Regions from separate parts of the Streptomyces sp. NPDC001822 genome, predicted to be linked through region 1. Evidence: riboswitches for the same ligand, from Rfam matches in the RefSeq annotation. Region 1 holds a riboswitch; each other region holds the start of a gene.
The links. Region 1 has a riboswitch for thiamine pyrophosphate ahead of thiC (phosphomethylpyrimidine synthase ThiC). Riboswitches for the same ligand answer to the same signal wherever they lie in the genome.

Region 1 (10,135 bases):
GGCCGGTCTTCCCCTCCCCACGGCCTATCACCTGCTGCGCACCCTGACCCATGAGGGATACCTCCGCCGGGAGAACGGCGTCTTCCTCTTCGGCGCGGCCGCCGAGCGGCTGGGCGGTGGCCCCGCCACCCCGCGTCCCGGGGTGATCGTCGACTCCCTCGCGCACTGGGCGGAGGTCGTCGGCGCACCCGTGTACTGCGGCCTGTACCGGGAGGGCGAGATCGAGATGATCGCGGTCGCCGACTCGCCCGCCGCTCCCGCGGTGCGGGAGTGGGTGGCGTTCCGTGAGGCCGGCCACGCCCACGCGATCGGACAGTGTCTGCTCGGCCAGCTCGACGAGCGTGCGCGGGAGGACCATCTCGACCGCTATCCCGTCAGGCCGCTGACGCGTTACTCCGTGAGGGACCGTCAGACACTCCTGGCCCGGCTCAGGGCGATGAAACATTCGGAACCGGTCGTCGAACGCCAGGAGTACGCCATCGGAACGGTGTGCGCCGCCATCCCGATCACCGTCGGCTCCGCCGTGGCGGCCATGGCTGTATCTCTCCCCCTGCAGCAAGAAGAACGGTTGCTCGCCGCAATCGAACAACTACGCTGCGAAGTGACCGCGCTCTTGCGCTCGTTCGTGTTCTCTATCAGTATCTGAAAAATCACTCCTTGTGATCTGCTAGCGCGTGCACCACGATGGCGTCAATAGGGCCATGGGGGATCATTCCTGGCCAGATTCATCTACTGCGGGGTTGAACGATGCGCGAGTCGGTTCAGGCAGAGGTCATGATGAGCTTCCTCGTCTCCGAGGAGCTTTCCTTCCGTATTCCGGTGGAGCTTCGATACGAGGTCAGCGATCCGTACGCGATCCGGATGACCTTCCACCTGCCCGGTGACGCCCCCGTCACCTGGGCGTTCGGCCGTGAGCTGCTGCTCGACGGGCTCAACAGCCCCAGCGGTGACGGCGATGTGCACATCGGCCCGACCGAGCCCGAAGGGCTCTCGGACGTCCACATCCGGCTGCAGGTCGGCGCCGACCGCGCGCTGTTCCGGGCCGGTACCGCACCCCTTGTGGCCTTTCTCGACCGGACGGACAAGCTGGTGCCTTTGGGACAGGAGCACACGCTGAGTGACTTCGACGGCAATCTGGAAGAGGCACTCGGGCGCATCCTGGCGAAGGAACAGAACGCCGGCTGAGCCGGAAAACCCGGCCGGTCATCGAACACCGGCCGCCCGGGGGCCACGTGTCCGGCGCCCCCGGATCACGCCTTGCGGCGTCGTCCCCTCCCGGTCCGCGCGGGGGCCGGAACTCCGGCTTCCGCGCCGAGCCCCGTGCGGTCCGCGGAGACCACCAGGGCCGCGAGCACCGTCGTCACCGGCACCGAGGCGACCAGCCCGATCGAGCCGACCAGTGTCCGGACGATCTCCTCCGCGACGAGTTCGCTGTTGGCGACGGTGCCCACACTGCTCTGGGCGATCGAGAAGAGCAGGAGCAGGGGAAGGGCCGCGCCCGCGTAGGCGAGTACGAGGGTGTTGACGACCGAGGCGATGTGGTCGCGCCCGATCCGGATGCCGGCGCGGTAGAGCCGCCGTACGCCCATCGTGGGGTCCGCCTGGTGCAGTTCCCACACCGCGGACGTCTGCGTGACGGTCACGTCGTCGAGTACACCCAGCGAACCGATGATCACACCGGCCAGGAGGAGGCCGCTCATGTCGATCTCCGGGTACAGACCGTGAATGAGGCCGGTGTTGTCGTCCGTGTTGCCCGACAGGTGCGCCCAGCCGATGAAGAGCGAGCCCAGCAGACCGATCAGCACCAGCGAGATGAGGGTGCCGATGACGGCCACCGACGTACGCGCCGTCAGCCCGTGGCAGGTGTAGAGGGCGATCAGCATGATGGCGCTGGCCCCGATCACCGCGACGACGAGCGGATTCGAGCCCTGCAGGATCGCCGGCAGGATGAACAGCGTCAGCACGGCGAAGGAAACCGCGAGCGCGATCAGCGCCATCAGCCCGCGCATCCTCCCCACCACGACCACCGCGAGGGCGAAGATCCCCGCCAGCAGGGCCATGGGGACCGTGCGGTCCACGTCCGTCACCGAGTACTGCAGATCGCGGGGCGCGTCCGGGGCGTAGGCCACGATCACGCCCTGCCCTTCCTCCAGTTGCCGGGTGGCGTCGGGCTGGATGATCTCGACGAACCTGCGGCCCGCGTCCTCGCCGGTCGTCACTTCGACGGTCGCCTTCTTGCACTGCCCCGACTGCTCGTTGACGGCCTCCCTGCCCGAGAGCGTGGAGGTGTCTCCGGTCGGGGGGACCTGCCCGGCGTTGACGTCCGAGCAGTCGACCCTGACGACCTCGACGACCCTGCCCTCCTGGGTCTGCCGGTCGAAACCGACACCCGTGCGTTCGTGGGCGGGCGCCCCGCCCGGCCAGAACGCGACGAGGCCGACCAGGACGGCCGTGGCGAAGGGGATCACGACGGCCGCGATGACCTTGCGCAGGTGCTTCGAGACGGGTGCGGCGGGGCCGTGGCTGTGCGTGTGGGCGTGGGCATGACTCTGCGTGCTGCCTGACGCGGGGCCGTGCGGTTCGGGAGCGCTTCCGGGGGACGTCACACGCCGATCATCCCAAGAACGGTGGAGGCCCTCTGGCCAGCACGCCAGCCGGGCCGCTAGCGTGGAGGCACATTTGCACACGCGGGAGCTCGGAGCACCGGGCTGAGAGGGCGCTGACCTCCGTATATCCGTACGGGACAGCTGCGCCGACCGCCGAACCTGTTACCGGGTAATGCCGGCGTAGGGAGTAGGTCTGATGACCACAGCGGACGCACGCACGCCTGCCTCGGAGCGGAACGCGCAGCAAGCGCGATACGCGGAGAGCACCGAGAGCACCGAGAGCACCGAGAGCACCGAGGCCGGGAAGTCCATCGGCTGGCACAAGGGATACGTCCAGGGCTCGCGCCCGGATCTCCGGGTGCCGGTCCGTCAGGTGCACCTCACCAACGGCAAGGACGTGACGCTCTACGACACGTCCGGGCCGTACACCGACCCCACCACCGAGACCGACGTCCGGCGCGGGCTCTCCCCTCTCCGGGAGAACTGGATCATCGCGCGCGGCGACACCGAGGAGTACGCGGGACGCCCCGCGCGCCCCGAGGACGACGGGCTGAAGCACACGTCGCCACGCGGCGGCCTGCGGAATCTCGACGCCGTCTTCCCCGGCCGGCCGCGACAGCCCCGGCGGAGCCGCGACGGCAGCCCGGTGACCCAGCTCGCCTATGCGCGCCGGGGCGAGATCACTCCGGAGATGGAGTACGTCGCGATCCGCGAGAACGTCGCCCCCGAGGTCGTACGGGACGAGATCGCGGCGGGCCGGGCCGTGCTTCCGGCCAACGTCAACCATCCGGAGATCGAGCCGATGATCATCGGCAAGCGGTTCCTCGTGAAGGTCAACGCCAACATCGGCAACTCCGCGGTCACCTCCTCCATCGAGGAGGAGGTGGACAAGATGACCTGGGCCACGAAGTGGGGGGCCGACACGGTCATGGACCTCTCCACCGGGCGGAACATCCACACGACCCGCGAGTGGGTGCTGCGCAACAGTCCGGTCCCGATCGGCACCGTGCCGCTCTACCAGGCCCTGGAGAAGGTGGACGGCCGGGCCGAGGAGCTGACCTGGGAGATCTACAAGGACACGGTCATCGAGCAGGCCGAACAGGGCGTCGACTACATGACGGTGCACGCCGGTGTCCGGCTGCCGTACGTCCCCCTGACGGCCCGCCGCAAGACCGGCATCGTCTCCCGCGGCGGTTCGATCATGGCTGCCTGGTGTCTGGCGCACCACAAGGAGTCGTTCCTCTACGAGCACTTCGAGGACCTCTGCGAGATCCTCGCGGCGTACGACGTGACGTACTCGCTCGGTGACGGCCTGCGCCCCGGTTCCATCGCGGACGCCAACGACGAGGCGCAGTTCGCCGAACTCCGGACGCTGGGCGAACTCAACACCGTCGCCAAGCGGTTCGGCGTGCAGACCATGATCGAGGGCCCGGGGCACGTCCCGATGCACAAGATCAAGGAGAACATCGACCTCCAGCAGGAGATCTGCGAGGAGGCCCCCTTCTACACGCTGGGCCCCCTGACCACCGACGTCGCGCCGGCGTACGACCACATCACCTCGGGCATCGGTGCCGCGATGATCGCGTGGTGGGGGACGGCGATGCTCTGTTACGTCACGCCCAAGGAGCACCTGGGGCTGCCGAACCGGGACGACGTGAAGACCGGCGTCATCACCTACAAGATCGCGGCGCACGCGGCGGACCTGGCCAAGGGGCATCCCGGGGCCCAGGAGTGGGACGACGCACTGTCGGACGCCCGGTTCGAGTTCCGCTGGGAGGACCAGTTCAACCTCGCTCTCGACCCCGACACGGCACGGGAGTTCCACGACGAGACGCTGCCGGCCGAGCCGGCGAAGACCGCCCACTTCTGCTCGATGTGCGGTCCCAAGTTCTGCTCGATGAAGATCTCGCACGACATCCGGCGTGAGCACGGGGACCAGCAGGCCGAGATCGAGGCGGGGATGGCGGAGAAGTCCAGGGAGTTCGCCGCCGCCGGCAACAGGGTCTACCTGCCCCTCGCGGACTGAGCCGGGTCCCGCCCGGCGGGCTTCCTGGCGGGTGGGTTCTGTGGTGATTCGGCGGTGTCGTCCTGGGCCGTTCCGGTCCCTCGGCGGCGCCGCCGAGCCGCGTCTCGCCTTGAGCGGATAGATGGCGAAAGCGGTCCCTGTGGCCTATTTGTTTCGCTTGAGCACCAACTGGCGCTGTTTCACCAGGTGTTCGGAGTCGATAAGGACACGGTAATGCGGCAGGTGGATGTACGTTTCGGCGGAAGTACGCCTGTGCTTGACCGTGTCCTTATCTGTGCCTTACCTTCCGCTGTGCTTGGCCGAAAAAGTGTGCGTCCCGAACGGGGGGCGCCAGGGGAGGGAATGCACCATGAGCTGGTACCTGGCTGTACTCAAGAACTACGCGGGCTTCAGCGGACGAGCGCGCCGCAAGGAGTACTGGATGTACACGCTGTTCAACATCATCGCGCTCGCGGTCCTGCTGGGCATAAGCGTCGCCGTCGACACGACGATCCCTTACCTCATCTACGTCGTGGCAGTGATCATCCCGTCCCTGGCCGTCCTGGTCCGCCGTCTGCACGACACGGGGCGCTCCGGCTGGTGGATCCTCCTCGGCGTGGTCCCCTTCGGCGGCATCGTCCTGCTCGTCTTCTCGTGCCTCGAGGGCTCGAACGAGGTCAACGAGTACGGTGCGAACCCGAAGCTGGCCCCGCAGGGCGTCTGAGCTTCGCGGACCGCGGGTCGTGCCGGTTGATCCGGTCACACCCGCACAGCGGATGAGAGAGGCCGGGGCGGCAGCGAGCCGCCCCGGCCTCTGCCGTGTGCGGCCCCGGGGCTCGACGGAGCGGCCGGGGAGCCGGATCACTCCGGCCGGTGCTCGGGGCCGCCGAAGTCGGGGCTGGTGAAGTCCGGGCTCGTGAACGTGGGGCGCGGGCCGGCGGACGGGCCGTCCTCCGGCCCGGTGAAGTCCGGCCGGCTGTAGCCGATCTTCGGCATGCGGTGGGCCGAGCGGTGCGGTGTACGGGAGGCCGGTCCGGCCGTCGGGTCGGCCAGCGCGTCCCGCAGGAAGGGAAGGATGCCGCGCTCCAGAAGGGCGTGGCGCCAGGCCTCCCGGGCGCGTGCCACCTCCTCGGGCAGTTCCTCCTCCTCGTCGTCCACGGCGGGCAGGGCGGTGGCGCCGTTGCGCAGCGCGGTGACGAGCAGCCCGATCGCGGCGACGAGGATGGCCGCGGCCGCGACGGCCGCGAAGAACCAGCCCGCCGTGACCATCGGGCCTGCGAACGAGGCTGAGCTGACCGCCTTCAGGAGGTAGCCGATCAGCAGGAATATCAGGGCCGCCGTGCCCGCGAGGACCGGGGCGAGCGCCGCTATCACGGCGAGGGTTCCCGCGCCCTCGGGGTCGTCGTCCATGGCGGGCCCGAGGACGGCGTCGGTGTCCGCCGGGTCGACGGGGCCCCGCAGTTCACCGCGGACCTTGACGTAGTGGTCGTACTCGGTGGCGGCCGCGGTCGTGATCAGGGCTGTGGCGTCGAACGCCATCGTCCGGAGCTGTTCCGTGTTGAGGCGGTCGCCGACACCGTCCAGATCGGGGCGTTCGTGAGCATGACGCAGCGCGTCGGCGAGGATCCGCTCGTATTCGGGGCGGTCCTCGGCCAGCAGGTGCGGAGCGCTTTTCATCTGCATCCCCCGATGCTCCGTAGGGCCTGACCGCCGCGTGGGCCGGGTGATCGGGCGAAAACGGAGGAGAGCCTGCTACTGATACGCCGATGGTAGAGCGCATACGGCGTGCGGTGACAGAGGGTTTCCAGAAATTGCCCGGCCGTCGACGGAGTCAGGTGGTGGCGCGTCTGCCCCCGCGAAAGGTCACCCGTGCAGGGGGAGTTGCACGACCAGCAGCTTTCCGGCCATGGTCACACCGCCGTCCATGGCGATGGCCAGCCCCTCCGCGTAGACGTGCGGCCCGTCGACCACCGGGCGGGGGGCCTCCTCGCCGTCCTCCGACCCGACCTCGCCGAGAAGGTACGGGATGGGGCTGTGACCGTGGACGACGCGCTGCCCGCCGTACGTCGTCATGAGTTCCCGGACGGCCTGCGCACCGCCCTCGTCGCGGAAGGCGAAGCGCTTGGTCAGCTTGCGGAAGAGGTCCCAGCACTCGTCCGCGTCGTTCTGCGTGAGGATGGCGTGGACGGTGTCGTTGACGTCCTCGATGGTGGACCCGTAGTCGAGGTAGGCCGTGGTGTCGGAGTGCATCAGCAGGTGCCCGTCCTCCTCGACGACCGCGTCGAGCCGGGCCATCCACTGGAGATGGACGTCCTGGAGCCGCTCCATGTCCGTCTTCTGGCCGCCGTTGAGCAGCCAGGCCGCCTGGAAGGTCGCGGTGCCGGCGCCGGAGTTCACGGGGGTGTCGCCGAACCTCTTCGCGCCGATCAGCAGCAGTTCGTGATTGCCCATGAGTGCCTTGCAGTACCCGCCTGCCGCTGCGGCCTCCGCCGAGAGGCGCATGACGAGGTCGATGACACCGATGCCGTCCGGGCCGCGGTCCGTGAAGTCACCGAGGAACCACAGCCTGGCGTTGCCGGCGGCCCACCGGCCGTCGGCGTCGATCAGTCCCTGCTCGCCCAGGGCCGCCATGAGTTCGTCGAGGTAGCCGTGGACGTCGCCGACCACGAACAGGGGGCCGAGCCCCGCTTCCGGGGCCGGGCGGGCGTCCGGGACCTGGAGGGTGTCGCCGCGGGTGATCACGGGAAGATCGCGCTCGGTGGGGGTGTACCCCTCCGGCGGCTCGTCGCCCACCACGGCGTGACCGGGATGCGGCAGAGGCGCCTGCGCCTGTGCATACGGCGGTACGCGGAAGTCGCGCAACGTCGCTGTCCGCACCACGGGTTCCTGACCGGCCCCCTGAGTCATCGACCCCTCCACCACCGTCGCGCCGCCGTACACCTGACGGGCCGTGCCTGGTAGAGGTGGTCCGCGGTGTCGTGCGCCCATCATAGGAATGCGGATCGTGCTCTGTGACGCACCAGGGGTGGTGAATCCGGACGCACTCGCGGTTCACCGACCATTTGGTCCGGATTAATCCGATCAGTCCCCGGCGGGTGAGCGCGGTGGGCTGACCGTGGTGCGGGGTGGCCGCCGTTGCGAGGAGGTCCGGACGATGAGTTCCGTCGGTATCACCTGCTCGACCGGACCGTCGTGCTCGACCCCTTCGATGGCGTCGATGAGGAGCTGGACGACCGCGGTGCCGATCCTGCGGGGTTTCAGGGAGAGCGTGGTGATGGGGGGCTCGGTCGAGGCGTACACGGTGGACTCGCTGCAGCACACCAGCAGGAGGTCCTCGGGGACGCGCAGCCCGTAGCGGCGTGCGGCGGCGAGCAGGTCGGTCCCGTTCGGGTCGAACAGTCCGTAGACGGCGTCGGGCCGGTCCGGGCGGGCCAGGAGGCGGTCGGCGGCGACGGCCCCGGCGCACGGGTCGTGGGCCGGGTAGGACTCGTAGACCGGATCCTGCCCGACGCGCTCGCACCAGTGGAGATAGGCGGTGGTGGACAGCCGGGTGTAGGTGTCGGTGGTCGTGCCGGTGAGCAGACCGATGCGGCGCGCTCCGGCGGCCGCGAGGTGGTCGAGGAGATCGAGCACGGCAGCCCTGTGGTCGTTGTCGACCCAGGCCGTGACGGGGAGCGTTCCGGCCGGGCGCCCGTCGGAGACGACGGGGAGGCCCTGGCGCACGAGCTCGGTGACCACCGGGTCCTGGTCGGAGGGGTCGATGACGACCGTGCCGTCGAGGGCGACGTTCGACCAGACGTCGTGGCGTGAGGTCGCCGGCAGGATCACCAGCGCGTAGCCGCGGGCGAGCGCGGCCGACGTCGCGGCTCTCGCCATCTCCGCGAAGTAGGCGAACTCGGTGAAGGTGAAAGGTTCATCCCCGTACGTGGTCACGGTCAGGCCGATGAGCCCCGATCTGCCGGTACGGAGGGTGCGGGCCGCGGCCGACGGGCGGTAGCCCAGCCGTTCGGCGACCTCGCGGACATGGCGGCGGGTGGCATCCGGAAGCCTGCCCTTGCCGTTGAGCGCATCGGACACGGTCGTGATGGAGACTCCGGCCGCCGCGGCTACGTCCCGGATACCCGCCCGTCCCGGCCGGCCGCTGCGCCGGGGCGTCTCTGTCCGGCTCACCTGGTGCTTCCCTGCTGCTGTCATGGCGAGCCGATAGTAGGGCTCGGACGCCGGGTTGGGCCGGTCGCATATGCACGCGTTGACAGGCACGTTTCTGCATGATCATAGAACAGTAAATGCCTTGTGATGTAAGGGCGTTGGGGCCCGTTTGGTCAATGTGTCATGCATCGACGGGCATGAACCTGGCCAGTGGTCCAGGTCTCGAAGAGGTCTCAACTCACCTGTTCGAGGGATGCGCGCCACGGAGTGAGCGATGGGCGTGCGCCAGGTTGCCGAGTGCTCCCCCGGGGCAGGGCCTGTCGGGAGGGTGCGAGTGGGGTCCGTTCTGCCGCCCGCGGAGATTTCGCATCAGAGCCATTCGCACGGATGCCCAATCCTCATAAGGTGAGCAGTATTGATGTGTACGGACGGTCGAGGAGGACCTGCGGTGAGCGAGACGAGCCCCAAGCTGCGCGCCGAGTTGGACGGCGTCCCTGCGTACGTGCCGGGCAAGCCGGCGGCCGCCGACGGACCGGTCGCCTTCAAGCTGTCCTCCAACGAGAACCCCTATCCGCCGCTGCCCGGGGTGATGGAGTCGGTGCTCGCGGCCGCCGCCGGTTTCAACAGGTACCCGGACATGGCGTGCACGCGCCTGGTGAACGAGCTGGCCGACCGCCACGGCGTTCCGGTCTCGCACCTGGCCACCGGCACCGGTTCGGTGGGCGTCGCCCAGCAGCTGCTCCAGGCCACGTCGGGCCCGGGTGACGAGGTCATCTACGCCTGGCGGTCGTTCGAGGCGTACCCGATCATCACGCAGATCAGCGGGGCGACGTCGGTCAAGGTGCCGCTGACCACCGGCGACGTGCACGATCTGGACGCCATGGCCGGGGCCGTCACCGACCGCACGCGCATGATCTTCGTCTGCAACCCGAACAACCCGACCGGCACCGTGGTGCGCAGGGCCGAGCTGGAACGATTCCTCGACCGGGTTCCGAGCGACGTGCTGGTGGTGCTCGACGAGGCGTACAAGGAGTTCATCCGGGACGCCGAGGTGCCGGACGGCATAGAGATCTACCGGGACCGCCCCAACGTCGCCGTGCTGCGGACCTTCTCCAAGGCCTACGGCCTCGCGGGGCTCCGGGTCGGCTTCGCCGTGGCCCACGAGCCGGTGGCGGCGGCGCTCCGCAAGACGGCCGTCCCCTTCGGCGTGAGCCAGGTCGCGCAGGACGCCGCGGTCGCTTCGCTGCGTGCCGAGGGTGAGCTGCTGGGCCGGGTCGGAGCGCTCGTGGGCGAGCGGTCCCGCGTGTACGACGGGCTCGTCCGGCAGGGCTGGACCGTGCCGGAGTCCCACGCCAACTTCGTCTGGCTGCGGCTC
Region 2 (10,135 bases), on a different contig from region 1:
GTGTGATCTTCCTGCCGGGCGCCGCCGGAACGGTCCAGGAGATCTTCGACAACGCGACGCCGAACTACTACGAGTCGCGGTCCGCGCCCACCCCCATGGTGCTGGTGAACCGCGCGCACTGGACGGAGAAGCTGCCCGCCTGGCCGCTGCTGCGCGCGCTGGCGGCGGGCCGGTCGATGGAGTCGCGCATCGCGCTCGTCGACTCCGTCGAGGAGGCCGCCGGAGCGCTGGCCCGGCTGACGGAGTCGACCGCCGGGAGCTGATCCCGGCCCGGGTCTCAGGCCGGATCGGCCGCCGGACGCGGCCTGCCGGAACGGCGTCAGCCCCGCCGGCCGGTCGCACCGCGTCCCCGGCCGCTGACGGCGAGAGCCGGGACCCGCCGGGCCGTCACGTCCGGGGCAGGACCACCGTCTCGGCGGGGTCGAAGGTCACGCCCACCACGGCCCCCTCTTCCGGAGTGTCCCCGAGGGCGCACTCCGCCTCCAGGTCGGGCCCCTCGTCGGGGTGCAGGACGACACTGACGTGGTGCCCCCGGAAGGTGCGTGCGCCCGCCGTGCAGCGCAGGCCGTCCCGTGGGGCGCCGAGCCGGACACCGCCGGGCCGGACCAACAGCTCGCACGGGCCCTGAGGGGATCCCTCCGGTACCGGGACCTTTCCCCAGACGGTGTCGGCGGCCGTGCCGGTGACCGTCGCGTCCACCAGGTTGTCGAAGCCCAGGAAACGGGCCACGAAGGGGGACGCGGGACGCTGCCAGACCTCCAGCGGCGTGCCCTCCTGGGCGATCGTGCCGTCGCGCATGACCACGACCCGGTCCGCGAGGGCGAAGGCCTCGCCCTGGTCGTGGGTGACGGCGAGCACGGTGGTGCCCAGCCGGCCGAAGAGGGTGCGCAGTTCGACGACGAGGCGTTCGCGCAGGCCGCGGTCCAGCTGGCCCAGCGGCTCGTCGAGCATCAGGAGTCCGGGGCGAGGGGCGAGCGCCCGCGCCAGGGCCACCCGCTGCTGCTCGCCGCCGGACAGGGAGGCGACGGCCCGGCGGCCCGCGCCGGGCAGGCCGACCAGGTCCAGGAGCTCCGCGGCCCTCTGCTCGCGTTCGGCGCGGGGGACGCCGTGCATCCGCAGCCCGAACTCGACGTTCGCGCCGACGTCCCGGTGCGGGAACAGCTGGTGGTCCTGGAACATCAGCCCGAGTCCGCGCCGGTGCACCGGCAGCGGGGCCTGGTCGGCGCCGTCCAGCAGGACGCGGCCCCCGTCCAGGGGCTGCAGCCCGGCAACGGCCCGCAGCAGCGTCGACTTGCCGCTGCCGCTCGGCCCCAGCACGCAGACGATCTCGTGGTCGGCGACCTCCAGGTCCACGCCGTCGAGGGCGGTACGCCCACCGAACCGGACCGTGACCGCATCCACTTCCAGCATTCTCAGAACTCCCCGGATCGGTCGGTGCGGATGCGTTCGAGCACGAGCAGGGACACCGCGCAGACGAGCATCAGGATCGTGCTGAGGGCCATCGCCTGGCCGTAGTTGAGCTCGCCCGAGCGTCCCAGCAGCCTGGCCACGGCGACCGGCAGCGTGGGGTTGTCTGGGCGGGCGATGAACACGGTGGCGCCGAACTCCCCCAGCGACACGGCGAACGCGAAGCCCGAGGCCACGAGCACCGCCCTGCGGACCAGGGGCAGGTCGACCTCCCGCCACGCGCGCAGCGGCGAGGCACCGAGCACGGCGGCGGCCTCGCGCAGCCGGTCGTCCACCGCGCGCAGGACGGGAAGCATCGTCCGTACGACGAAGGGGACTCCCACCAGCGCCTGGGCGAGAGGCACCAGGATCCAGGAGGTGCGCAGGTCGAGCGGCGGCTCGTCGAGCGTGATCAGGAAACCGAAGCCGACGGTGACGGCCGACACCCCGAGGGGCAGCATCAGCAGTGCGTCGAAGCCCCGCACCAGCCGTCCCGCGCGCCGCCTGGTCAGCGCGGCGGCGGCGAGGCCGCCGATCACGAGGGCGATGAGGGTCGCGACCAGCGCGTACCGCAGGGAGTTGCCGATGGCGTCGAGCGGCGGCACCAGGAAGGTCGAGCCGTTGGCGTCGGCCGACTGCAGCGCGCGGTAGAAGGCGAACCCGTAACCAGCGGAGGTGTCCAGGGAGCGTTCCACGAGTACGCCGAGCGGCAGCAGGACGATCAGCAGCACGCTGAGCAGCACACCGCCGAGCAGCACCCGCTGGCCCGCGCCGCGGGGAGGCCGGGAGGTCTGCGCGGGGTCGACCAGCTTCAGCGCCGTCTCCCTGCGGCGCACGGTCCAGGCGTGGACGGCGAGGATTCCACCGACCGCGGCGAACTGCACCAGGGTGAGCACGGCGGCCGTCGGGAGGTCGAGCAGTTGCGCGGTCTGCCGGTATATCTCCACCTCCAGCGTGGAGTACGCCGGTCCGCCGAGGATCTGGACGACGCCGAAGGAGGTGAAGGTGAAGAGGAACACCATGAGTGCGGCGGCGGCCACGGCGGGCGCCAGCGCGGGCAGGGTCACCCGCCGCCAGGCGGCAAGACGTCCGGCGCCGAGCACCCGGGCGGCCTCCTCCTGGCGAGGGTCGAGCTGGGACCAGAGTCCGCCCACCGTCCGCACGACGACGGCGTAGTTGAAGAACACGTGGGCCAGCAGGATCGCCCACACCGTGGTGTCGAGCCGTACGCCCCAGAGTTCGTCGAGGAGCCCTCCGCGTCCCAGCAGCGCCAGGAACGCGGTGCCGACCACGACGGTCGGCAGCACGAACGGCACCGTCACCACGGCGCGCAGCAGTTGCTTGCCCGGGAAGTCGAAGCGGGCGAAGACGTAGGCGCCGGGGAGCGCGACCAGCAGGGTCAGCGCCGTCGAGGCGAGGGCCTGCCAGGTGGTGAACCACAGGACGTCCAGGATGTCGGACCGGCCGAGCACCGCCCCGATCCGGCCGAACTGCCAGACCCCGTCCGTCCTCAGCCCCCGGCCGACGATCGCGGCGACCGGGTAGGCGAAGAACACCGCGAAGAACGCGACGGGCAGGGCCATCAGCCCGAAACGCGTCGCGTTCCCCCGCCACGCGGGAGGCGCGGCTACTTCACGACGAGCGAGGACCACGACTGGACCCACTGCTCACGGTTCTCGGCGATCTTCTCCGGGGCCACGGTCGCCGGCTCGTCGACGGTGGCGCCGAACTTCGTGAAGAGCTCCGGCAGCTTCGCGTCCTTCGCCACCGGGTTCACGAACATGTTCAGCGGCATGTCCTCCTGGAACGGCTTACTGATGAGGAAGTCCAGCAGCGCTTTGCCGCCCGCCTCGTTCTTCGCACCGTCCAGCAGGCCGGCGAACTCGATCTGGCGGAAGCAGGTGCCGGTGGCCACACCGGTGGGGGCCTCGGTGGGCTGCGGATCGGCGTACAGCACCTCGACGGGCGGGCTGGAGGCGTAGGAGACGACGAGCGGGCGGTCGGCCTTGGCCTTCCTGCCGCCCGCGGAGCCGGAGAACTCCTCGTTGTACGCCTGCTCCCAGCCGTCGACGACCTTGACGCCGTTGCTCTTCAGCTTCTTCCAGTAGTCCCGGTAGCCGTCCTCACCGTGGGCGGCGACGGTACCGAGGAGGAAGCCGAGACCGGGCGAGGATGTGGCGGCGTTCTCGGTGACGAGGAGGTTCTTGTACGCGGGCTTCAGCAGGTCGTCGAAGGACTGCGGCGGGTCGAGCTGCTTGTCGGCGAAGTACTTCTTGTCGTAGTTGACGCAGATGTCGCCGGTGTCGACGGGCGTGATCCGGTGCTTGCCGGCGTCGAGCTGCGTGCCGGCCGCGACACGTTCGAGGCCCTTCGCCTTGTAGGGCGTGAACAGACCGTTGTCGAGGGCGCGGGAGAGCAGCGTGTTGTCGGCGCCGAAGAACACGTCGCCGCGCGGGGACCCCTTGGTCAGGATCTCCTGGTTGAGCGCCGCTCCGGCGTCACCGCTCTTGAGCACCTTGACCGTGTAGCCGGTCTCCTTCGTGAACGCCTTCAGGACGGCGTCCGAGGCGTTGAAGGAGTCGTGGCTGACGAGGGTGACGGTCTTGGAGGCCGTGCCTCCCCCGCCGTCGCCCTTGTCGTCCGCGCCTCCGCAGCCCGCGAGCACGGACACGCCGAGCGCGGCGGCGAGTGCCGCGGCCGCGTACTTCGTGGTGGTGTTCATGTGATTCCTCCTGGAGATGACCAGGAAGAGACGCGGCCCCACCCGCTCGGCGAGCGGGCAGGGCGCAACAGCTTGAGTAAGGTCCGAACTTCCTACCCGGAATGACCCGGGCGAGGTTCAGAGGGTCTGCGGCCGACCTGTCCTCGGTGCCGCACTCTCAGCGCTGTGGCGCTCCCCTGTCGGAATATGAAGTTGGCTTCCGGCCCAGGCTACACCGGCGGGATCACCCGGCACTGGCGGGATCCCGCGTCACTGGCGGGATCACCGGAGCACCGGGCCGGCACCGCCGGACCCGGCCGAGGCCTCCTCAGCGCTCGGTGGCCGCCAGCTGTCCGCAGGCCCCGTCGATCTCCTGGCCGCGGGTGTCCCGGACGGTGACCGGTACGCCGTGGGCCGCGATGGCCTCCACGAACGCCTTCTCGTCCTCGGGCCGCGAGGCGGTCCACTTGGAGCCGGGGGTCGGGTTCAGCGGGATGAGGTTGACGTGGACCCGCTTGCCCTTGAGCAGCCGTCCCAGCCGGTCGCCGCGCCACGCCTGGTCGTTGATGTCTCGGATCAGGGCGTACTCGATGGAGATGCGGCGGCCGGACTTCTCCGCGTACTCCCACGCGGCGTCCAGGACCTCGCGCACCTTCCAGCGGGTGTTCACGGGGACGAGGGTGTCGCGCAGCTCGTCGTCCGGGGCGTGCAGGGAGACCGCGAGGCGGCACTTGAAGCCCTCGTCGGCGAAGCGCAGCATGGCGGGGACCAGGCCGACCGTGGACACCGTGATCCCGCGCTGCGAGAGCCCGAGGCCGTCGGGCTCCGGGTCCGTCAGCCGCCGGATCGCCCCGACCACGCGCTTGTAGTTGGCCAGCGGCTCGCCCATGCCCATGAACACGATGTTGGACAGTCGCGCCGGGCCGCCCGGGACCTCGCCGTCGCGCAGCGCGCGCATGCCGTCCACGATCTGGTGCACGATCTCGGCGGTCGACAGGTTCCGGTCGAGGCCGGCCTGCCCGGTCGCGCAGAACGGGCAGTTCATGCCGCACCCGGCCTGCGAAGAGATACACATGGTCACCCGGTCCGGGTAGCGCATGAGGACGGACTCGACGAGCGTCCCGTCGTGCAGCTTCCAGAGCGTCTTGCGGGTGGTGTCGTCGTCGGTGCTGATGTGGCGGATCACCGACATGAGGTCGGGGAACATCGCCTCGGCGAGCTTGTCCCGCGAACCGGCCGGGATGTTGGTCCACTCCGCCGGATCGTGCGTGTACCGCGTGAAGTAGTGCTGCGACAGCTGCTTGGCACGGAAGCCCTTCTCGCCGGTCGCGGCGACTGCTTCCTTGCGCTCGTCGGGTGTGAGGTCGGCGAGGTGCCGCGGCGGCAGCTTGGCTCCGCGGGGCGCGACAAACGTGAGTTCTCCGGGCTTAGGCATGGTTCATCCAGTGTCGCAGACACGCCGTGGTACTAGCGGCCGCCGGCGGGCCCGGGGCCGCACAGCGGGCGCCTGCGGGGCTCTGACAGGCCATGGCGGCACGGCCCGACCGCAGGACAGTGACCGATCGCACGGCGGCCACGAGGTGCGCACGGAGGAACACCGGGGCCTAGAATCGAATGCGTGTCCGAAAACCTTTCCCGTCTGGACCGCCTCCGCATCGTGCGCGAGTGGCAGGCCTATCAGCTCGGCCGGACCGACCGGACCATCGCCGAGCTGGAGGAACGCGAGGCTTCCGCCGTCCGGGCGGCGCGTGTGCTGCCGCCTACGGTGCCCGGATGGAAGCTGTCCGTGCTGCGCTCGGGCGACGGGAACCGGCCGGACGCCGTCCACACGGGCGACTGCGGCATGGCCGGAAAGCGGACACAGGCCATGACCCGGGAGCAGGCTCTGCGCGCACTCACCCAGGACGGGGTCACAGCCTGCCCGTACTGCCGGCCGGACAGGGAACTCGGGGTGCTGTGAACCCCGCGCGCACGGAAACGGGGCCCGCCGTCCTGTGGACGGCGGGCCCCGTTCGACCCTGTGCGGAACGGCTGGCTGCTGCCGTGTCAGCCGGATCCGACGAAGAGCACCAGCAGCAGCCAGACGACCGGAGCGCTCGGCAGCAGCGAGTCGAGCCGGTCCATGATGCCGCCGTGGCCGGGCAGCAGCGTACCCATGTCCTTGATCCCCAGGTCCCGCTTGATCATCGACTCGCCGAGGTCCCCGAGCGTGGCGCTGGCGGCGACGGCGAGGCCCATCAGGAGCCCCTGCCACCAGGTCCCGTCGTCGATCAGGAACTGCAGGCACAGCGCGCCGGCGACCATCGCGAAGGCCACCGCGCCGAACAGGCCCTCACGCGTCTTGCCGGGGCTGATGCGCGGCGCCAGCTTGTGCGTACCGAAGCGCCAGCCGACGGCGTACGCACCGGTGTCGCTGACCACGGTGAGCAGGAGGAAGGTGAGCACGCGCCACGGACCGTCGTCCGCCGTCAGCATCATCGCGACGAACGTGGCGAGGAACGGAACGTAGAAGACGGCGAACACGCCGGCCGTGACGTCCTTGAGGTAGCCCTCGGGCGGCTCCGTCATCCTCCACACGAGCACCGCGAGCGCCGTGAGCGCCATGGCGACCCAGGCGCCCTCGGACCCCCGCACATAGCCGGCGACGACCATCGCGGCGCCGCCGACGGCCAGCGGAACGAGCGGCGCGTTGATGCCCTTGCGTTCCTTCAGCCGGGAGGTGAGCTCCCACAGCCCGACCACCACCGCCAGCGCGATCACGCCGACGAAGACGGCCTTCACGATGAAGAGCGAGCCGACGACGAGGGCGCCGAGGCCCACGCCGACCCCTATGGCGGCACGCAGATCACGCCCCGCACGCTTCTTGTGCGGCTGTGGGGGCAGCGTGGTGGACATGGGCTCCTGCGGGCTCTCGTCACGGAACAGGGGGCCGCTGACGCGCGCGGCGTCCCTGTTCCGGTCGTCGGCGTCTCTACCTTCGTCGGGAACGTCCGGCACGATGGGCATGGGCCGAGTCTGCTGGGCGGCGTGCACATCGTTCGCGGGACCCGCCGGGGCCGCCCCCATCTCGGGCGTGCCCCAGTAGCCGGCTCCCTGCTGGGCGCCCCAGGAGGAGTCGTTCATCAGACTTCGAGCAGCTCGGCTTCCTTGTGCTTGAGCAGCTCGTCCACCTGCGCGACGTACTTCGCGGTGGTGTCGTCGAGCTCCTTCTCGGCGCGGCGGACCTCGTCCTCGCCGGACTCCTTGTCCTTGACGAGCTTGTCGAGCGACTCCTTGGCCTTGCGGCGGATGGAGCGGATCGAGATCTTGGAGTCCTCGGCCTTGGTCTTGGCGACCTTGATGTACTCCTTGCGGCGGTCCTGCGTGAGCTCGGGGAACGTCACGCGGATGATGTTGCCGTCGTTGCTCGGGTTGACGCCGAGGTCGGAGTCACGGATCGCCTGCTCGATGTTGCGCAGCGCCGTCTTGTCGAACGGGGTCACCACGGCCATCCGCGGCTCGGGAACCGAGAACGAGGCGAGCTGGTTGATCGGGGTCAGAGCGCCGTAGTAGTCGGCGACGATCTTGTTGAACATCGCCGGGTGCGCGCGGCCGGTACGGATGGCGGCGAAGTCCTCCTTCGCGACCACGACGGCCTTCTCCATCTTCTCCTCGGCCTCGAGGAGGATTTCTTCGATCACCACGTGCTCCTGCGTGTCTTGAGCGGACCCGGCACAGCCGGGGCCTGCGGATCCTGCGTCGCGTCCTCACCTGCACGGTGTCCGACCGGCAGGCCGTTGTCCATCTTCGGGGCCGTCAGGCCCGGGTGCTCCGGTCGCTCACCAGCGTGCCGATCTTCTCACCCTTGACCGCGCGGGCGATATTGCCCTCCGCGGTCAGCTCGAAGACGAGGATCGGAAGCTGGTTGTCACGGCACAGCGTGATCGCGGTGGCGTCGGCGACCTTGAGGTCACGGGCGATCACCTCGCCGTACTCCAGGGCGTCGAACTTGACCGCGTCGGGATTGGCCTTCGGGTCGGAGTCGTACACCCCGTCCACGCCGTTCTTCCCCATGAGCAGCGCCTCGGCGTCGATCTCCAGGGCACGCTGGGCAGCGGTCGTGTCGGTGGAGAAGTACGGCATGCCCATGCCGGCGCCGAAGATCACGACGCGCCCCTTCTCCAGGTGCCGCACGGCACGGAGCGGGATGTACGGCTCGGCGACCTGGCCCATGGTGATAGCGGTCTGGACGCGCGAGTCGATGCCCTCCTTCTCCAGGAAGTCCTGCAGCGCCAGGCAGTTCATCACGGTGCCGAGCATGCCCATGTAGTCGGAACGCGCCCGGTCCATGCCGCGCTGCTGGAGCTCCGCGCCACGGAAGAAGTTGCCGCCGCCGATGACGACAGCGATCTCCGCACCGTCCCGGACGACCGCGGCGATCTCGCGGGCGATGGTGTGCACGACGTCGGGGTCGACGCCGAGGCCTCCGCCACCGGCGAAGGCCTCACCGGAGAGCTTCAGCATGAAGCGTCCGGAAATCGTGCCGTCGTCGCGCTTGTGGTCACCCTGTGTGGCGTCCGCGCCCTTGTTCATGGAGATTCTCCTCGTGCACATACGAAGAAGGCCATTGCCGGTGGGTCTCTCGTCCCTCAGCGGCAATGGCCTCCTCGTCAGATCTGCGGTCGTACGGCTGAGTGCGGCCGACGACTGCACCAGACCCTATCGGGTCCACCGTTGTTCGCGGACGGACTCAGATGCCGACCTTGATACGCGTGAAGCGCTTCAGGGTCACACCGGCCTCGTCCAGGACCTTCTGGACCGACTTCTTGTTGTCCAGCGCGTAGGGCTGGCCGAGGAGGGTGGCCTCCTTGAAGAAGCCGTTGACGCGACCCTCGACGATCTTCGGGAGCGCGGCCTCGGGCTTGCCCTCGGCGCGCGTGGTCTCCTCGGCGACGCGGCGCTCGGCCTCGACGACCTCGGCGGGGACGTCCTCGCGGGAGAGGTACTTCGGCGCGAAGGCGGCGATGTGCTGGGCGAGGCCCTTGGCCAGGTCGGCGTCGGCCTTGTCCAGCTCGACCATCACACCGATCTGCGGCGGCAGGTCGGGCATGGTGCGGTGCATGTACACGGAGATGAACGCACCGTCGAACTGCGCGAAGCGGTCCAGGACGATCTTCTCGCCGAGGTTGGCGTTCGCCTCGTCCACGTAGGCCTGGACGGTCTTGCCGGACTCGATCTCCGAGGCGAGGAGCGCCTCGATGTCGGCCGGAGAGGTCGCGGCGACGTGGGCGGCGAGCGTGTTGGCGACGGCCTGGAACTTGTCGCCCTTGGCGACGAAGTCCGTCTCGCACTTCAGCTCGAGCAGGACGCCGGACGTCTTGTCCTCGGAGACGAGGGAGACGACGGCACCGTTCTCGGCAGAACGGCCCTCGCGCTTGGCGACGCCCTTCTGACCCTTGATGCGGAGCGCCTCGACAGCGCCGTCGACGTTGCCGTCGGCCTCGTCGAGCGCCTTCTTGCAGTCCATCATGCCGGCGCCGGTGAGCTCGCGGAGCTTCTTGACGTCAGCGGCGGTGTAGTTCGCCATGAGTCTGTTTCTCTCTCGAAGTCTGAAAGATCTACGGGTGAACGGCGGGGGCGGTGCCAGTGCACCGGCCCCCGCCGTCATTCAGCCGTGACTGACGGGTGTCAGGCCTGCTCGGCGTCCGCGGCCGGAGCCTCGGCGGCGGCCTCGTCCTGCTCGGCAGCGGCGGCGGCCGGCTCAGCGTCGGCGGCCTTCTCGGTCTCGGCGGAGGACTGGACCTCGTCCGTGCCCTCGGCGTCGGCCTTCTTGTCGCCCGCGAGCAGGTCGCGCTCCCACTCGGCGAGGGGCTCGCCGGCGGCCTTCTCGCCCGGCTTCGAGTCACCGGTCGCGGCACCGGAGCGGGCGATGAGACCCTCGGCGACGGCGTCGGCGATCACGCGGGTGAGCAGGGTGACGGAGCGGATCGCGTCGTCGTTGCCCGGAAT
Region 3 (10,135 bases), on a different contig from region 1:
CGGCTGGCCGGTCACCCATTACGGGCCCGTGCCGAAGTTCAAGCCCGACCGTTGGGAGTTCCGGGTCTTCGGGGCGACCGCCGACGGCGACAAGCACTGCTGGAATCACCGGGAATTCTCGGCGCTGCCATTCTCGTCGGTCGAGGCGGACCTCCACTGCGTGACGAAATTCAGCATGCTCGGAGCCGAATGGGGCGGAATCCTCGCGCGCGAGATCGTGCGACTCGCACCGCCCGCCCCCCATGTCTCGCATGTGATGGTCTGGGCCGAATACGGATTCAGCTCGAATCTGCGGCTGGCGGACTTCACGTCGGACCGGACGCTCTTCGCCACGCATAAGGACGGCGACCTGCTCACCGCCGAACACGGTTTCCCGCTGCGGCTGGTGGTGCCGCACCTGTACGCCTGGAAGGGCCCCAAATGGGTCCGGGGCATCGAGTACATGACGGCCGACCGCCGGGGATTCTGGGAGGAGCGCGGTTACCACAACATCGGCGACCCCTGGAGCGAGCAGCGCTACTCCTACCAGGAGGAGCCCGGGGACGGCCCCGAACTCTGAGCCTCCCCGCAGACCCGCGCGCCCGCCGGACTCCGGAGTTCCTTCAGCCGCGCGACGTCCGCGGCGTGCCCCTCCCTGCCGCCCGGCGTCTCGATGATCAGCGGTACGCCCTCGGTCGCCGGGTGGGAGAACAGCTCACGGAACGGCTCGGCGCCGATGTGCCCGGATCCGATGTTCTCGTGGCGGTCCTTGTGGGCGCCCACCACGTCCTTGGAGTCGTTGGCGTGGATCAGCTTCAGCCGCCCCGCGCCGACCGTGTCCACCAGCAGGTCCAGGGTCTGCCGCATGCCGGACGGCCCGGTCAGGTCGTGCCCCGCCGCGTAGATGTGGCACGTGTCCAGGCAGACGCCGAGCTTCGGGTGGGAGTCCAGGGCCTCGAAGTACGGACCGAAGTCCCAGGTGCGCGAGCACAGCGAGAAGCCCTGCCCGGCGGTCGACTCCAGCAGCAGGAACGGGTCGTCGTCGTGGGTCAGTTCGTCCAGCAGCGGAAGCATGTGCGTACGGACCTGGGCGAGGGCGTCGGCGCGGGGGCGTCCGCCGGTCGCCGACCCGGTGTGCACCACCACGCCCCGTGCGCCGATCTCCCTGGCCCGCCGCAGCGAGTGCCGCAGGGACACGACGGACCGCTCGACGGTGGCCTCGGTGTGCGAACCGAAGTTGATCAGATACGGGGCGTGGACGTAGGCGGGGACCGACTCCGCTTCGCACTGCGCGCGGAACAGGTCGTCCTGCGCGGGACTGCCGGGCGGAGTCGCCCAGCCGCGCGGATTGGCGACGAAGACCTGTACGGTCTCGGCCGCCAGCTCGCGGGCGTAGGCGAGGCCCACCTTGGACAGTCCGCCGGCCACGGGGACGTGGCCGCCTATCGGGTTGCGCATGTGCTGCCGGTCCTTCGCGGTTCTACAGGCCCTTGGTCCTGATGGTGATGGTGGAGCCCTCGGGGGCCTGCTCCCCGCCCTCGGTCGACTGACGGGCGACGGTGTCGCTGAACGAGAGGAACGGGCGGTCGACCTCGACCTCGAAGCCCGCCTCCTCCAGTGTGCTCCTGGCCTCGTCGACGTCCTTGCCCGTGACGTCGGGGACGTCGATCATCCGCGGACCCTTGGAGACGGTGAGCTCGACGGTGTCGCCCTCCGCGGCCTCGGTGCCGCTCCCGGGCGACTGCCGGGCGATCCCGCCCTGTTCCTCGGGGGAGTCGACCCTCCGGGGCAGCACCTCGGCCTTCAGCCCCGCCTCTGCCAGCACGGCCTTCGCCTCGTCGACACCGAGCCCCGTCAGATCGGGTACGTCGACCGGGCTCCCCTTGCTGACGACCAGGGCGACCGCGGAGTCGGGGTGGCGCCCGGCACCGGTCTCCGGGTCCGTGCGGATCACCTCGCCCCGGCCGATGTCCTCACTGAACTCACGGGTCACCATGCCGGGCGCGAGCCCCGCCTTCTTCAGCTCACGCCGCGCGTCGGCGAGCGCGAGGCCCTCGACGTCGGGAACCTCCACGATCTCCGGGCCGCGCGAGATCACCAGCCCCACCGCGTCGTTGCCCCGGATCCGCTCACCCGACGCGGGATCGCTGCTGATCACCGTGCCGCGCTCCACCGTGTCGCTGTAGGCGCGCTCGACTCCCCTCACGTCCAGGCCCTCGTCCGAGAGCCGCCGCTCCGCCGCGCTCTGGGTCTGCCCGAGGAGGGAGGGGACCCGGGTGAACTGCCCCGAGTTGATGTACCAGACACCGGCGCCGGCACCCAGGACCAGCAGCACGGCGACGAGCGCGGCGACCGCGCCGCGCCGGCCGCCCCCGGCGAGGCGGACACGCCGGCCCGTCCGCTCCGGGGGCAGCGGCGGCGGCATCTCCAGCCGGCTGGTGTGGTGTGCGGTGCCCTGGTCCGCGGGGATCACCCGCGGGATCACGCTCGTACGGTCGTCGGCGCCGTCGCGCGCCTCCGCGATGGCCTGCGGGGGGACCGCGTCCAGCTGCTCCTCGGTGAGCGCGCTCCGCTCCGCGCGGGACTCCGCGAGCATCGCCACGGCGTCGTGCGGGCGCAGCTCGGGGCTGCGCGCGGTGGCGGCCGCCACCAGCCGGTCCAGCCCGGGGGCGAGGCCGGGGACGACCGCGGACGGAGCCGGGACGTCCTCGCTGAGGTGCTGGTAGATGACCTGGGCCGCGGTGTCCCCGGAGTGGGGCTTGCCGCCGGTCAGCATCTCGTAGAGCACCACACCGCAGGCGTACACGTCGGACCGGGTGTCGGCTGTGCCCTGCTCGATCTGCTCGGGGGCGAGGTAGGAGACCGTGCCCAGCAGGGAGCCGGTGGTGTCCGTGGCGGTGCCGACCGCGCGCACGAGCCCGAAGTCCGCCACCTTGACCCGGCCGTCGTCGCCTATCAGGACGTTCTCCGGCTTCATGTCCCGGTGCACGAAGCCCGCGCGGTGCGCGGCGCCCAGCGCGGCCAGGACCGGCTCCAGGATGTCCAGTGCGGCCCGGGGCTGCAGGGCGCCCCGCTCGCGGAGCACGTCGCGCAGGGTGCACCCGGCGACGTACTCCATGGCCAGGTAGACGTACGCGCCCTGGGCGCCCTGGTCGAAGACGGCCACCACGTTGGGGTGCGCGAGCAGGGCGACGGACTTCGCCTCGCGGATGAAGCGCTCGACGAATGCGGCGTCGGCCGCCAGCGCCGGGTGCATCACCTTGAGGGCGAGCACGCGGTCGAGCCGGGTGTCCACGGCCCGGTAGACCGTGGCCATGCCGCCGACGGCGATACGCGCGTCGATGCGGTACCGGCCGTCGAGCAGCTGCCCGACGAGGGGGTCCTGGAGGGTCGTGTCCACGGGGCGAGTCTACGAGCTGCGACGGACACGACGGGCGGGCCCGAGGACCCCCGGGGCCGTTCCGGTGCCGAGCCGTGACAGGCGTATGCACGTGCCGTGACCGGGACGCCGCCGGCGGTGCCCGCGGTCAGAACGCCGGGCGCTCCGGATCCAGCACCGCCCTGCCCTCCGCGGGCGACGAGGCCTCGGCGAAATGGCGGCGGGGGATGCGTCCCGCCCGGTACGCCAGGCGACCGCCCTCCACCGCGTGCCGCATCGCCGCCGCCATCAGCTCCGGCTCCTGGGCCCGGGTCACCGCCGAGGCGAGCATCACAGCGGCGCACCCCAGCTCCATCGCCAGCGCCGCGTCCGAGGCGGTCCCGGCCCCGGCGTCCAGGATCACAGGGACCCCGGCCTGCTCGGCGATCAGCTGGAAGTTGTGCGGGTTGCGGATGCCGAGGCCCGAGCCGATGGGGGAGCCGAGCGGCATGACCGCCGCGCACCCCACGTCCTCCAGCTTCCGGGCCAGCACCGGATCGTCGTTCGTGTAGGGCAGGACCGTGAAGCCGTCGTCGACCAGGGTCTCCGCGGCGTCCAGCAGCTCGACCGGGTCGGGCAGCAGGGTCCGCTCGTCCGCCACGACCTCCAGCTTGATCCAGTCGGTGCCGAGCGCCTCCCGGGCCAGCCGCGCGGTCAGTACGGCCTCGCCGGCGGTGAAGCAGCCGGCGGTGTTCGGCAGGACCCGCACCGACAGGCGCTCCAGGACCGAGAGCACCGAACCCCGCACGGTCGGGTCGAGCCGGCGCATCGCCACGGTGGTGAGCTCGGTGCCGGAGGCCGTCAGTGAGCGCTCCAGCACGTCGAGGCTGGGCGCCCCGCCCGTCCCCATGATCAGCCGCGAGGTGAAGGAGGCGGAGCCGAGGGTGAAGAGGTCGTCGGACATGGTCAGCCTCCCTGGACGGCGGTCAGGATCTCGACGCGGTCGCCTTCGGCGAGCACGGTGGCGGACCACTGACCGCGCGGCACGACGGCCTCGTTGACGGCGGCGGCCACACCGGAGGGAGCCGCGGTCAGCGCGGCGACGAGGGTGTCCAGCGCGGTTCCGGCGGTCAGGGCACGGGATTCCCCGTTCACGGACACGGACACGGACTCGGATACGGGCGCGGATTCGGGAACGGGAACGGGGACGCCGGCGGGCACGGGCTGTGTCATACGGACTGCTCCTGCTGCACGGGGGTGGTTTCCGGACGGGTGGAGGCTTCCGCACCCCTCGGGGAGAGGGGCCGGGGAGCGGGGGCGAAGCGGGACGGTGCGAAGGGGCGGGCCACCTCGGGCAGCTCGCCGGTCGTCAGGGCGTGGGCCATCACCTCGCCCGTGACGGGGGTCAGCAGCACCCCGTTGCGGTGGTGCCCGGTCGCGAGAAGCAGGCCGGGCAGGGCCGTCGGGCCCAGCAGCGGGGCGTTGTCCGGCGTGGCCGGCCGCAGGCCCGCACGCGTCTCCGTCAGCGGGAGCTCGGTGATGCCGGGCACCAGCTCGTGCGCGTCCCGCAGCAGTTCGTAGACCCCGCCGGCGGTGACCGTGGTGTCCCAGCCCTGTTCCTCGGTGGTCGCGCCGACCACCAGCTCACCGTCGGCGCGCGGGACGAGATAGACGTGGCTCCCGCGCACGACGGCACGGACGGTCCTGCTGAGGAAGGGGGCGTACGAGGCCGGGACGGTCAGCCGCACCACCTGTCCCTTGACCGGGCGGACGGGCGGCAGGACCGCCTCGGGTATCCCCGCGAGGCGGCCGCTGAGGCTTCCCCCGGCCAGGACCACCTGGCCGGCCGTCAGCTCCGTACCGTCCCGCAGGACGGCCCCCGTGGCGCGGCCGTGCGTGACGCGGAGGCGCTCGGCCCAGGCGCGCCGGAAGCGCACCCCGGCCCGCTCGCAGGCCGTGACCAGGGCGGACGCGAGACGCCTCGGGTCGACCTGATGGTCGCCGTCGACCCGCAGCCCGCCCCGCACACCCGGGGCGAGCATCGGTTCGAGCCGCCGGCACTCGCGGCCGCTGAGCCACTCGGACTCCAGGCCCGAGCGCTGCTGGAGCGCGTGCAGTTCCCGCAGATGGGCCCGGTCGTCGGCGTCCAGTGCGACGGACAGGGTGCCGCAGGCGCGGAAACCCGTCGCCCGTCCGCTCGCCTCCTCCAGCTCGGCCACGAAGTCCGGATACCGTTGTGCGGAGGCGAGGTTGAGGCCGAGCAGCATCTGCTCGCCGTAGTGCAGTTCGGTGACGGCGGCCAGCATCCCGGCCGCGACCCGGGCGGCTCCGCCACCAGGTTCGGGGTCCGCGAGCGTGACGTCCAGACCGCGCTGGGCCGCCCGCCAGGCGGTCACGAGACCGATGATGCCGCCTCCGACGACCAGGACGTCGGAACTGTCTGCGGAGATGCGCATGGGCGTCCAGCCCCTCCCTTCGCCGGCATGACCCGGATCAGGTTCGTACGGTCGGAGGCCGGTCAGCCTCCCTCTCAGCCCGGTACGCCCGGGCTCCCGCGAGTGCCTTACGGTGGCCAGCCTAGACCCCGCCGCCTCCGCGCAGTAAGGGAGCGGTGCCCGTGGCCCGTTCGCCCGGCGGACCCGTCCCCGCGCCCGTCGCCGGCCAGGCTTCCGGGAGGCCCTGAGCTGACGTCATGTCAGGTGATTAGGGTGGACGTGTGAGTGATCTGACGCAGGACCCGGCAGGAGGACCCCGGCCGCACGGGGCCGTGGTCGTGGGCGCCGGAATGGCGGGTGTGCAGACGGCCGTGGCCCTGCGTGAACAGGGCTACGCGGGCCCCGTCACCCTCGTCGGGGCCGAACCGCACCAGCCGTACGACCGGCCGCCGCTGTCCAAGGCGGTCCTGCTCGGCAAGGCCGAGGACTCCGCCTTCGACGTCGATTTCGAGGAGCTGGACATCACCCTGCGCCTCGGGCTCGACGTGACCGGCCTGCGCGCACGGGCCCACGAACTGGACACCGCGGAGGGCCCCGTCGCCTACGACGTGCTGGTCGTCGCCACCGGTGCGGAACCCGTCGTGCTGCCCGGCACCGAGGGCGTTCCCGGCGTCCACCTGCTGCGCACCCTCGACGACGCCGCACGGCTGCGGCCCGTGCTCGAGCGGCAGCACGACGTGGTCGTCGTCGGAGCGGGCTGGATCGGTGCCGAGTTCACCACCGCCGCCCGCGCCGCCGGATGCGAGGTCACCGTCGTCGAGGCCGCCGACCGGCCCCTCGCCGGCACGATGCCCGCCGAGGTCGCGGCCCCCATGGCCGCCTGGTACGCCGAGAGCGGAGCCCGGCTCCTCACGGGGGCCGGGGTCGCCCACGTCGAACCGGGCACCGTGCACCTCGCGGACGGGCGGGCGGTCCCCGCCGGAGCGGTGGTCGTCGGCATCGGCGCCCGCCCCGCCACCGCGTGGCTCGCAGGCTCGGGCATCGAGCTCGGCCCGGACGGGTCGGTCACCACCGACGGTTCCCTGCGCACCTCCTTGCCCGACGTGTACGCGGTGGGCGACTGCGCGTCGTTCCCCTCCGCCCGCTACGGCGAACGCCTGCTGGTCCACCACTGGGACAACGCCCTCCAGGGCCCCCGGACCGTCGCCGCCGCCCTCGCGGGCGGGGAGAGCGCGGCCTACGACCCCGTGCCCTACTTCTGGTCCGAGCAGTTCGGGCGCTTCGTGCAGTACGCCGGCCACCACGCCCGCGCCGATACCCTGCTATGGCGCGGTGACCCCGCGGAGCCCTCCTGGACGGTCTGCTGGCTGAAGGAGGGGATCCTGGTCGCCGTGCTGGCGGTCAACAGGCCGCGCGACCTGGCCCAGGGCCGCAAGCTGGTCGAAGCGGGGGCGCGGATCGATCCGGCCCGCGCGGCCGACTCCTCCGTACCGCTGAAATCCACGGTCCTCCCGGAGCGCTGACAGCCCCGTACGGTCGGCCCGGGTACCGACTGTCGGTCCGGGATGGCACGCTTGTCCTTGTGACCGAGATTGACGCAAAGATCGATGCTCTCGTCCCCGCCTGGCTCCACCTTCCTGACATCGCGGAAATGCTCGATGTCCAGGTGACGCGTGTACGGCAGCTGGTCAAGGAGGGCCAGCTCATCGCCGTACGACGTGGTGAGAACCGGACGCTCCAGGTGCCTGCCGCCTTCATCGACGGCGACAAGGTGGTCAAGGGCCTCGCGGGGACCCTGACGCTCCTGAGGGACGACGGCTACACCGACGAAGAGATGCTGGACTGGCTCTTCACCCCCGACCCGACCCTGCCCGGAACACCCGCGCAGGCCCTGAGCGAGAATCGCGGTACGGAGGTGAAGCGCCGGGCCCAGGCGCTCGCCGTCTGACCGGAATGCCGTGAGTGGGGTGCGGGCCCTGGCACACACGGCCCGCACCCCGCCGCTCCCGGCCTTCCGGCGCGGCGGTCATCCACCGGCTCACCAGCGATCCATCGACGCACCACCCGGGGGGAACTCATCATGCCCACGCTCCGCGACAGGCTCTCCGACGCCCGGCTCTACCTGTGCACGGACGCCCGCAAGCGGCAGGGTGACCTGCCCGAGTTCCTCGACGCCGTGCTCGCGGGCGGCGTGGACGTCGTCCAGCTGCGCGACAAGGGCATGGAGGCGGCCGAGGAGCTGGAGCACCTCGCGGTGTTCGCCGACGCCTGCGCACGCCACGGCGCGCTCCTCGCGGTGAACGACCGCGCCGACGTCGCCCACGCCATCGGCACCGACGTGCTGCACCTCGGGCAGGGCGACCTCCCGGTGCCCGCGGCCCGCGCCGTGATCGGCGACGACGTCCTGATCGGCCGCTCCACCCACGCCGAGTCCGAGGTCGACGCCGCCGTCGCCGAGGCCGGCGTCGACTACTTCTGCACCGGACCGTGCTGGCCCACCCCCACCAAGCCCGGCCGCCACGCCCCGGGTCTCGGCCTGGTGCGTCACGCCGCCTCGCTCGGCACGGACCGGCCGTGGTTCGCCATCGGCGGGATCGACGCGGGCAACCTCGACGAGGTCCTGGACGCCGGCGCACGCCGTGTCGTCGTCGTACGCGCGATCACCGAGGCCGAGGACCCCGCCGCGGCCGCCGAGGCCCTGGCCCGGCGCGTCCGGGCGCGCGCCCTCTGAGCGGCCGCCGCGCTCCCCGCGGCTCCGTACGCCGGTTCCCGGTCCGTGCGGGAGGTCTCCGGCGGCGGTGTCCGAGTGGTGGACAACAGCCACCTCATTCCGGTCAATTCGCTCACTCTGGTTGGGGGAGCGCCCGGCCCTGGTTAACCTCCCAGTATGGCCCTTGGCACACCTTCCACCAGGACGGATCACGCGCGCACCGTGCGTGAGCTGCTCGCGTCCGGTGAGACTTCGTACTCGTTCGAGTTCTGGGCGCCCAAGACCGAGAAGGGCGAGCGGAACCTCTGGAACGCGCTGCGGCGCGTCGAGGCCGTGGGGCCGAGCTTCGTCTCCGTGACCTACGGGGCCGGAGGGTCGACGCGTGCCGGGACGGTGCGGGCCACCCAGCAGATCGCCGCGGACTCCACCCTCACCCCGGTCGCGCACCTCACCGCCGTCGACCACTCCGTCGCCGAACTCCGCAACATGGTCGGCCAGTACGCCGACGCGGGCATCCGGAACATCCTCGCCGTGCGCGGGGACCCGCCCGGCGACCCCATGGGCGAGTGGGTCGAACACCCGCAGGGCGTGCGGTACGCCGCCGATCTGGTCCGGCTCATCAAGGAAGCCGGCGATTTCTGCGTAGGCGTCGCCGCGTTTCCCGAGATGCATCCGCGGTCGGCCGACTGGGACTCCGACATCGGTCATTTCGTGGACAAGTGCCGCGCCGGGGCCGATTACGCGATCACCCAGATGTTCTTCCACCCGGAGAGTTATCTCCAGATGCGTGACCGGGTCGTCGCCGCGGGTTGCGACACCCCGGTCATCCCCGAGGTGATGCCCCTCACCAGCGTCAAGCAACTCGAACGATTCGCCCAGCTCAGCAACGCGTCCCTGCCGGGACCGCTGAAAGAGCGGATCCTCGCCGCTAAGGACGACCCGGCCGCTGTACGCTCCATTGGCATCGAGTTCGCCACGGAGTTCTGCGCGAAACTGCTCTCCGAGGGTGTCCCGGGGCTGCACTTCATCACGCTCAACAACTCGACGGCGACACTTGAGATCTACGAGAATCTCGGACTGCACAAGCAGTCCTGACCGGCCGTACCCGCCACCGACCGGGGCGGTGGCCGCAGGAGGGGGCGGGCGTGGGCTGGACGGTCCTCTACATCGCATTCGGCATAGTGGCGCTGTGGCTGCTGGGCGAGGTGCTGCTGCAGTACAAGGCGCGGCTCCGCTGGCGGCTGCTGGCCTTCTGCGGCTTCCTCGGCGTGGTCCTCGGCGTGCTGATCCCCTCCGTGCTGGTGATCGCCCTCGGAGCGATCGCCTTCGCGACGGGGCAGACCTATGTGACGCTCTCCTTCAGGCGCGGCTTCTCCACCGGCTGGGCCCTCGGCGGCAGCCCGGGCGAGAGCCGCCGCCGGCGCGGTGCCGGAGCCTCCGCCCCCCAGCAGCCCGTGCTCGAGGTCTCCGACCTGGAATACGAGGAAACCTCCCCGTCCCTGCCCCCGGAGCAGCCCGCGGCGGTCTACGAACCGCAGCCGATGCCGGACGACACCGGGCAGTACGGCATCTATACCGACCCCGTCCCGGCCGGCGGCGAACAGCAGCCGCAGTACGCCGCGTACGACCCCTACAACGGCTACGGGCAGCAGG

Region 2: linked by a shared signal. The riboswitch ahead of ACFYY2_RS25825 (thiamine ABC transporter substrate binding subunit) and the one ahead of thiC (phosphomethylpyrimidine synthase ThiC) in region 1 are both predicted to bind thiamine pyrophosphate.
Region 3: linked by a shared signal. The riboswitch ahead of thiO (glycine oxidase ThiO) and the one ahead of thiC (phosphomethylpyrimidine synthase ThiC) in region 1 are both predicted to bind thiamine pyrophosphate.

What each region holds. Positions count from the first base shown of each region.
Region 1 covers NZ_JBIATW010000006.1:208,310-218,444, forward strand. Annotated here, with positions in the region: gene ACFYY2_RS16505 (IclR family transcriptional regulator) at 1-646, shown strand, start outside; gene ACFYY2_RS16510 (SsgA family sporulation/cell division regulator) at 748-1,185, shown strand; gene ACFYY2_RS16515 (YibE/F family protein) at 1,251-2,606, opposite strand; TPP riboswitch at 2,678-2,810, shown strand; gene thiC (phosphomethylpyrimidine synthase ThiC) at 2,803-4,632, shown strand; gene ACFYY2_RS16525 (DUF805 domain-containing protein) at 4,982-5,335, shown strand; gene ACFYY2_RS16530 (hypothetical protein) at 5,473-6,294, opposite strand; gene ACFYY2_RS16535 (metallophosphoesterase) at 6,475-7,518, opposite strand; gene ACFYY2_RS16540 (LacI family DNA-binding transcriptional regulator) at 7,693-8,805, opposite strand; gene hisC (histidinol-phosphate transaminase) at 9,209-10,135, shown strand, end outside.
Region 2 covers NZ_JBIATW010000012.1:132,213-142,347, reverse strand. Annotated here, with positions in the region: gene ACFYY2_RS25840 (LOG family protein) at 1-263, shown strand, start outside; gene ACFYY2_RS25835 (ABC transporter ATP-binding protein) at 388-1,410, opposite strand; gene ACFYY2_RS25830 (ABC transporter permease) at 1,413-3,029, opposite strand; gene ACFYY2_RS25825 (thiamine ABC transporter substrate binding subunit) at 3,074-4,168, opposite strand; TPP riboswitch at 4,240-4,356, opposite strand; gene rlmN (23S rRNA (adenine(2503)-C(2))-methyltransferase RlmN) at 4,476-5,582, opposite strand; gene ACFYY2_RS25815 (DUF6233 domain-containing protein) at 5,766-6,107, shown strand; gene ACFYY2_RS25810 (phosphatidate cytidylyltransferase) at 6,194-7,270, opposite strand; gene frr (ribosome recycling factor) at 7,270-7,827, opposite strand; gene pyrH (UMP kinase) at 7,943-8,719, opposite strand; gene tsf (translation elongation factor Ts) at 8,877-9,713, opposite strand; gene rpsB (30S ribosomal protein S2) at 9,815-10,135, opposite strand, start outside.
Region 3 covers NZ_JBIATW010000023.1:33,501-43,635, reverse strand. Annotated here, with positions in the region: gene ACFYY2_RS33320 (sulfite oxidase-like oxidoreductase) at 1-559, shown strand, start outside; gene ACFYY2_RS33315 (deoxyribonuclease IV) at 523-1,437, opposite strand; gene pknB (Stk1 family PASTA domain-containing Ser/Thr kinase) at 1,460-3,379, opposite strand; gene ACFYY2_RS33305 (thiazole synthase) at 3,507-4,301, opposite strand; gene thiS (sulfur carrier protein ThiS) at 4,304-4,570, opposite strand; gene thiO (glycine oxidase ThiO) at 4,567-5,793, opposite strand; TPP riboswitch at 5,791-5,903, opposite strand; gene ACFYY2_RS33290 (NAD(P)/FAD-dependent oxidoreductase) at 6,123-7,295, shown strand; gene ACFYY2_RS33285 (Rv2175c family DNA-binding protein) at 7,355-7,720, shown strand; gene thiE (thiamine phosphate synthase) at 7,853-8,503, shown strand; gene metF (methylenetetrahydrofolate reductase [NAD(P)H]) at 8,660-9,577, shown strand; gene ACFYY2_RS33270 (hypothetical protein) at 9,628-10,135, shown strand, end outside.